DNA from 2 places in the Rosettibacter firmus genome. Region 1 is predicted to be linked to the other one. Evidence: riboswitches for the same ligand, from Rfam matches in the RefSeq annotation. Region 1 holds a riboswitch; the other holds the start of a gene.
The links. A riboswitch is a leader RNA that binds a small molecule or an ion and turns the genes downstream of it on or off. The one in region 1 is predicted to bind thiamine pyrophosphate.
Positions count from the first base shown of each region.

Region 1 (4,299 bases):
TCAAATTGTTTATCCCAATCAAGTTTATATCGAGCTTCACTCATTTTTTTATTTCTTTCAATAGCATTTTTATTTCCTCTTGCTATATCTGCAATGTGAGCTGCAATCTTAAAAGCAATAACTCCATCTTTTACATCATCAACGGTTGGAAGTCCTACATGTTCAGCTGGAGTAATATAACAGAGCATATCGGCACCATACCAGCCTGCAAGTGCACCACCAATTGCTCCAGCAATATGATCAAATCCAGCAGCAATATCCGTAGGAAGCATTCCAAGAATATAAAATGGAGCTCCTTTTGTAAGCTTTTTCTGAATCTGAACATTTGTTTGAATTTCATTAAGAGGTATATGACCCGGACCTTCGACCATTACCTGAACACCAGCTTTACGTGCTCTTTCTACCAGTTCGCCAATAATCATCAATTCTGCAATCTGTGCTCTATCTGTCGAATCGTTAATACTGCCCGGCCTTAAACCATCACCCAGTGATAAAGTTATATCATATTCGTGGGCTATTTCGAGAAGGCGATCGTAATATTTATACAAAGGATTTTCTTCTTTATTTTTTAATATCCATGCAGCAATTAGTCCACCACCACGAGAAACAATTCCAGTGGTTCTATTTTCATTCTGATATCTTCGCAGGGTTTCTATTGTAATTCCACAATGAACAGTTATGTAATCGACTCCCTGTTTTCCATGTTCTTCAATTACATTAAAAATATCATCTGGAGTCATATCATAAATTGAAGATCTCTTAGCCACTTCAAATTCTGCTTCGTAAATTGGAACAGTACCGAGTGGAACTGTGCAAACATCAAGAATTGCATTACGTATAAATTTCAAATCGCCACCTGTTGATAAATCCATAAGAGTATCGGTTCCATATTGAATTGCGACTTTTGCTTTTTCAATTTCTTCTTCAACATTGATATAATCATAAGAAGTACCAATGTTTGTATTGACTTTTACAGAAAGGGATTCACCAATTCCTGTAAAGTTTGTAAGATTTGTATGATTTATATTAGCTGGAATTATTACTCTGCCAAGTTTTACAAGTTCAAGGATTTCAGCTGGAGATTTATTTTCCTTTTCGGCAACATATGCCATAGCATCTGTAATTTTACCAGCACGTGCAAATTCTAATTGAGTCATACTACCTCCATTGTTAATGATTTAATAAATCACCGAAGGAAGTATGGGGAGGGTTAACAGGCTATATGAAAGGATTTAATTTAACCTTCCCTACGCCGGTATTACCCGGATCAGGTTCAAAAGGCCGAAGTCGCATTCTAGACTTCCTCTCAGCCGGGTTGTCCCCAACTTCCTCGGTTTTTACAAATATTAATAATTTTTTTTACAGAATCAAATCAATTAACAAATTTTCTTTTTCAACTAATCAACATGTATAAACTTTACTACCTGACTATAAACATGTTCCACTCCAAGTTCTTTTATGCATTTAAATTTAATATCTTTTCTTGTACAGGTTAATGGTTTGGGTGAATAATAGAAACATGGAGAACATTCAAGTTCTAGTGAAGCAATTTTATAGTTTGTTTTCCATGGATGAATATAATTTTTATTTGTTGGACCAATTATCGCAACAACATTCAATCCCAGTGCAGATGCAATGTGCATTAGACTTGAATCGTTCGTAACAAAAATGTTACATCTTTTCATTACTGTTGCTGTGTGAATTAATGATGATGTATCTACACTTATTGCTGAAGTGGAGTTGATTTTATTTACAACTTCTTCTTTTATGATTTTTTCTTCTGGTCCACCAAATATTAAAATTTTTGCTTTGTGTTCTTCGATTAATTTTTTACCAAGTTCAGCAAACTTATAAGTTTCCCATCTTCTTTTGTCATGATTTTTTAATGTTGAACATCCAGGATGAAAACCAATTATTAATTCATTTTCACTGATATGATTTTCCTTTAGAAAATTTTCACCAAACTCTAAATCTTCGTTTTTGAAATTCAGGATTAATTCAGGTATATCACTAAATTTTTTATTTGTAACTAATTCACATAATCTTATATTTTCTTCGACATTGTGAAGACTATCATCTTCTTGAACTCGGAGATTATTAAGAAAGCCAAGATTCTGAAAATCTTTTCTAAGATATTTAATAGCTACTCTTTCTTGTGCTCCAATTAAAAAATTAATCAGGTTATATTCTTTTCTGTTTGATGGATAAACATTAATGGAAATATCATATTTATTTCTTAAACTCAATACAAAGAGTAATGATTTTAATTTTTTTTCTTTCAAGAATTCCCAGTAATGAATCTTAGATATTTCAGGAAGTCTTTCATAAATTTCCTTTACACCTTTATACATTACAAGGGCATCAATTTGAGAATCGGGGTAATCTTCTTTGAGTTTTTTTAATGCAGGAGTAAACATTAATGCATCGCCAATGCCAGATAAAGCATTAATTAGAATTTTCATAAAATGATTTTTCAACTTAAGATTTATGTTTTATTGAAACTATAGAGATCTGTGCGATTAAAGTAAATTAAAACCGCAAAGGGCTCAAAGAGAGCAAAGTTTTATTTCTTTGCATCCTCTCTGAGTTCTTTGCGACTGCCAGCAGCAGGCAGGGTTTCAATATATCTTAATTACCTTTATTTCCTTCTGCAAGTCTTTTGAACTTATCAATTAAACTTTTTACAGTTACATCATTAGGCAAATAAGTTGACAATTGATTTAATACTTCGAGAGCTTCTTTATACATTTTCAAATTTTCATAATGAGTAAGAAGAACATCATATGGATTATTCCAGCTCGAAAAATCCTGTGGATTTATCTTAAGCATTTGCTTTGCAGTTTTAATTACATCTTTTGCATAAATTGTATATTGTTTCATATCACCTGCAGCATAATAAAGTCGAGCAACATCATGTTCAATTCTATAATCTAAAGGAATAACATCACGTGGAATTTTTTTCTCCATCATATTAAGAGTTTCAATTGCTTTAGAGCTATCTTTCAGATGGTACAAATAATGAATTGCAAGTCTTAAGAAAGTATTTCTATAATTTTGAGTAAGTCTTTCATGATTTTCATCAAAGAAAATAGTTTTATCATTTAAGCCTCTGAACTTAAATCCAGGTCTATAAGTTTTACTAAAGCCTTCAGGTTCATCAAATAATTGTTTTCTTACAATAGGTTCATTAATATATTCAAATGATTGTGCATCAAATTTTTTTGGAACAACTCTTAAAGCAACACCTTCCATCTGTAAATAATCTTCCAGACTCAATTTACTATCTTCAGAGCATGTCATAGCAAAATAAACCGGTCGTTTCCATTTACTTTGCATAATAATATCGAGCACAGCAAGATCCTGAACACGGATTGCTTTAATATTTCCGTATTGAACCGGATTCTTCATTATCCAGGAAATTTTTTTATGTTTTATAACGGCTGTATCGGTAATTCCCCATTCTTTAATTACATCATCAGTTACTGGAATAGATACTTCAACCGGTTCCCATCTTTGCACTGTAAGCTGGTCAATTTCTTCGTCTGTAAAACTCATTGCAACTTTTTCTGCACCATAAGGGGATGTATTCTTAAGTTGTTTAATATACCATGGTGTATTCAAGAGACTCAAATTAGCAATTCTAACATCTCGCCTTACACCTTCGACATCCTGTAAATACCATAATGGGAATGTATCGTTATCGCCATTAGTGAATAATATAGCATTAGGAGCAACACTTTGTAAAAGATTATATGCATAATCCCATGGCACATAATTTTTAGAGCGATCATGTTCAAAATAATTTGCACGATACATATTAGCAGGAACAACAATAAAACCTGCAAGCAAAAGAATAATTGTAGCAGGTTTAAGATTTTTTATTTTATCAAATTTTTCATGAAGTAATTCAATTAAACCACGCATTCCAAGAGCAATCCATAAAGAAAACACAAAGAAAGCTCCAACATAGAAATAATCTCTTTCTCGTGGTTGTGGTTCCTGCTGATTTTGATAAAATGCAGTTAAATAGCCAAGAAAAATAAACATCACCAGAAAGACCGAAGCCATCTTCCAGTCTCTTCTAAAATGAAAATACAAACCAAATAAACCAATAAAAAATGGGATTCCATATAAGTCCTTCCAATCAACTCCACTATCCTGATAAGTCGATACTCTTCCAATATAATTCCAGAATAAATATCTATTAAACATATGATCCATTTGATATCGAAGTAGAAAATCTAAATCACTCGAATAGTTAGTATAAATTAATTGCTGATGTGGTTCGTTTGAATATCT
Region 1 covers NZ_JAYKGJ010000003.1:266,036-270,334, forward strand. Annotated here, with positions in the region: gene thiC (phosphomethylpyrimidine synthase ThiC) at 1-1,157, opposite strand, end outside; TPP riboswitch at 1,227-1,342, opposite strand; gene VJY38_RS11520 (glycosyltransferase family 9 protein) at 1,398-2,462, opposite strand; gene VJY38_RS11525 (protein O-mannosyl-transferase family) at 2,629-4,299, opposite strand, start outside.

Region 2 (4,299 bases), on a different contig from region 1:
GGGAAAAAATTAGTAGTATATTCTGGTAATCCTAAAAATATTGTTAATAATATATCTTCAAATAGAACCATTACAAAATATAAAGTTCGTAGAGGTGAAACTTTAAGTGAAATAGCAACAAAATTTGGAGTTACAATTGCTCAATTAAAAAAGTGGAACAATCTCAGTTCTAATTCTATAAAAATTGGGCAAGTACTTAAAGTTCATAATACAGATGTTATTAGTTCTTTAGGAGATAATACTACAAAGAGAAATTCAAATCCAGTTAAATATGTTATAAAACGTGGCGATACAATAGGAAAAATTGCTCAGCAATATAATGTTACAATAAACGATATCAAAAGATGGAACAACTTAAAAAGTAATAAATTAGTAGCAGGTAGAACATTAACATTATTTAATGATACTTACGATAAAGTTACAACAGTAAAAACAAATGAATCTTTAGTGAAAAATGTTTCAAAAGAACGTGTAAAAATTCATAAAGTTCGAGAAGGTGAATCTTTGTGGACAATAGCAAAATTGTATAAAGTTCTTGTATCGGACATAATTTCCTGGAACAATCTTAAAAACGATAAATTAAAAATTGGACAGGTATTAAAGATTAGACTTTAAATCTTGATTTATATACTTTTGTGTAGTAATTAAATTAACACTGTTCTTAAACAACAAAAAAGTCGTTAGGGGTGCTCCTGAATAATCAGGGGCTGAGATTATACCCTTTAACCTGATCTGGGTAATACCAGCGTAGGGAAACGGTAAAAGAATAATTAAGTTGTGCCGTTTTCCCAAAACGGCTTTTTTATTTTAAAACTCATATTTGTCTAAATTAAGGAGGAACGATATGAAAAACTTAATTATTCTTTTTTTGTTTTTATTGGGAAATATTTCTGCTCAGGTTCTTGAAGTAAGCGGTAGAGTAATTAGCTCTTCGAGTAAACAACCATTGCAATATGCAAATGTAGTTGTAAAAGGGAAATATATTGGAACAAGTACAGATTCTGATGGAAAATTCTTACTTAAAGGCGAATTTAATAAAGATGATAAATTAGTAATTACATATATAGGTTACGAACCAAAAGAAATTTTAGTAGATGATTTACTTAAATCAAGAAATAAAAATATTTTACTTGAAAGTAAAATTATTACAAGCCAGACTGTTCTTGTTAAAGGGACTGTTGCAAAACCAGGAATTACTCCAATTAGTTTTACAAAGATTGAAAGAGATAAAATAGCAGAAACTTATACATATCAAGACATACCAGAAATTCTCAGTTATACTCCTTCAGCTACGTTCTATTCAGAAAATGGTAATGGACTTGGATATAATTATTTAAGCATAAGAGGATTCGACCAGCGTAGAATTTCTGTTTCAATTAATGGGATACCACAAAATGATCCCGAAGATCATAATGTCTACTGGATTGATTTTCCTGATTTGCTTGAAAGTACCGAATTAATTCAAGTACAAAGAGGAGCAGGTTCTGGAATAGCTGGATATCCAGCAATAGGTGGTGCAATTAATATTATTACTTCATCTTTTGCAGATCAACCACGTGTGGAATTTTCTTCTTCAATTGGTAGTTATAATACACGAAAGTATTCTGCTGTAGTATCGAGTGGATTAATAAATAACAAATATTCTGTTTATGCAAAACTTTCTCAAACATTGAGTAGCGGTTATAGAAATTCAAGCTGGGTCGATTTGAAATCTTATTATCTATCTGCAGTAAGATTTGATGAAAATCTTACAACTCAAATAAATATTTTTGGTGGTCCTTTAGCTGATGGTCTTGCTTATACTGGATTACCAAAATTTGCAATTAAAGATAGAAAACTTCGTAAAGCCAATTATTCTTACTGGGAAGCAGAAAATAATAATTATACCTATACACTTGAACGCAGACCTGATGAGATTGAGAATTTCTCTCAACCTCATTTTGAATTATTAAATGAATATAAATTGAATAAAAATATTACAATTAATTCAGCTCTATTTTTAGTTCTTGGTAATGGATTTTTTGATTATGATGGTTCGTGGGGTGATACTACTTATTTTAGATTAACAAGAGAAAATGGATTTAATGCTGTACAAAATCCTGGTAATGTTTTAATTCGTGCAATGGTAGAAAATAAACAATGGGGATGGATACCTCGTGTAAGTATAAGTCACAAAAATGGTGAATTGATTTTAGGAGGAGAACTTAGAATTCACAAATCTGTTCACTGGGGTAGCATTAACTTTGGTGAGTATTTACCTGCTGGTCTTACAAAAGATTTTCGATATTACTATTACGAGGGTGGAAAAGATATGTTAAGTATATTTGCTAATGAAAATTATCAATTAACATCTGATATTAATGTTTTAGGTGAAGTTCAATTATCTTATCACAAATATAAAATCGAAAATGAAAGATATCTAAATAATAATTTTACAATTGATGATTTATATATAAATCCAAGAATTGGAATTAATTACCGTTATTTGCCAGAACTCAATTTTTATATTTCATTTGCAAGAGTAACAAGAGAACCAAGACTTAAAAATTATTATGATGCTGCAGAATCAAGTGGGGGAGAAGTCCCGCAATTTGAAACCAAACCAGATGGTTCTTATGATTTCTCAAAACCACTTGTTAAACCAGAGACAATGAATAATATTGAATTTGGTTCATCTTTTGTACGTGAAAATATTTCTGCTTCATTAAATTTATTCTATATGCTTTTTAATGATGAAATTGTTAAAAGAGGTCAAGTAGATCGATTTGGTCAACCAATAACTGGTAATATGGAAAGAACAATTCATTATGGACTTGAAGGAACTTTTTCAATTAAGCATAATGATTTTCTGGAAGTAATATTAAATGGTTCTTTAAGCAAAAATTATATCAGCAGTGGTTCGGCATATTTCTTTGATAAAAAAACATCTTCTACAATTAGATTGGATCTATCTGGTAATCGAATAAGTGGTTTTCCTGACATTACTTTTAATGCAATCTGCAAAGTCAATTACAAAAACTTTTTATTACAATTAACTGGTAAATATGTTGGTTCTTTCTTTACAGATAATTATGATAATAAACTTGTTGATTATCTTAAAATATATTCGAAAGCTGCTGATTACACAGATAATAAAGTAGATGCATATTTTGTAGCAAATCTTTATGCAAGCTATAATTTAATTTTAGATTCTTATTTGAAGAATATTAAATTGTATTTTCAAATAAATAATATTTTTGATAATCTGTATGCAGCATATGGAATTGGTAAAGAATTCTTTCCAGCTGCAGAAAGAAATTTCTTATTTGGATTTAAATTAGGTTTATGAAAAAGTGTATAATACTTGGTAACGGAAATCCACCAAAAAAATCTTTATTAAATTTTCTTGATAGTAAAGGTTATTCAACATTAATTTGTGCTGATGGTGGTTCTAATGCTGCACTAAAATATGATATTATTCCAGATGTAATTATTGGTGATCTCGATTCTATTAAACCAGAGACTTATGATTACTTTTATGATAAATGTAAGATAATTAAAATTAAAGACCAGTACAGCACCGATATTGAAAAATGTTTAATGTATTCGATAAAACAAAAATTTGTTGAAGCAGTTTTGGTTGGTGTTACAGGTGATAGATTAGATCATTCTTTTTGTAATCTTGGAATTGTTTTGAAATATTTTAATAAAATTAAGATCAAAGTGATTCACGAAAAATCAATCTTAGAAGCTATTACAGGTGATGTAATATTGAAAACTGTACCAGGAGAAATAATATCTTTGTATGGTTTTGATAGCAAAACAAAAATCAAATCATCTGGATTAAAATATCCATTGAGAAATATTTCATTACCATTTGGAAAGAAAGATGGTACAAGCAATGTTGCTCTTGGAAATGTTGTTAAGCTTAATATAAAGTATGGCAAAATATTTATTGTTCGAGATTTTAATATGATGAAACAGCATGGTCTCTTTTAGTTTTATAGATATTTTCATTATTGCTTTGTTCTTTCTAATAATTTTAATCATTGGTTTTTTACCAAAGAAAGAAAAGGAAGGAGATATATCAGAATATTTACTTTCAGGTAGAAAAGTAGGATTGTGGTTATTTGTTTTAAATAATGTATCTACATGGTATGGTGGTATTCTTGGAGTTGGAGAATTTACATATCAATATGGTTTATTAAGCTGGTTTACTCAAGGTTTACCATATTACATATTTGCAATAATATTTGCTTTGATATTTGCAGAAAAGATTCGGAATGCTTCTTTTTTTACAATACCGGATAAAATTGAACA
Region 2 covers NZ_JAYKGJ010000002.1:756,291-760,589, reverse strand. Annotated here, with positions in the region: gene VJY38_RS10180 (LysM peptidoglycan-binding domain-containing protein) at 1-615, shown strand, start outside; TPP riboswitch at 673-771, shown strand; gene VJY38_RS10175 (TonB-dependent receptor) at 845-3,328, shown strand; gene VJY38_RS10170 (thiamine diphosphokinase) at 3,325-3,978, shown strand; gene VJY38_RS10165 (sodium:solute symporter family protein) at 3,965-4,299, shown strand, end outside.
Region 2: another riboswitch for thiamine pyrophosphate. It lies ahead of VJY38_RS10175 (TonB-dependent receptor); the one in region 1 lies ahead of thiC (phosphomethylpyrimidine synthase ThiC).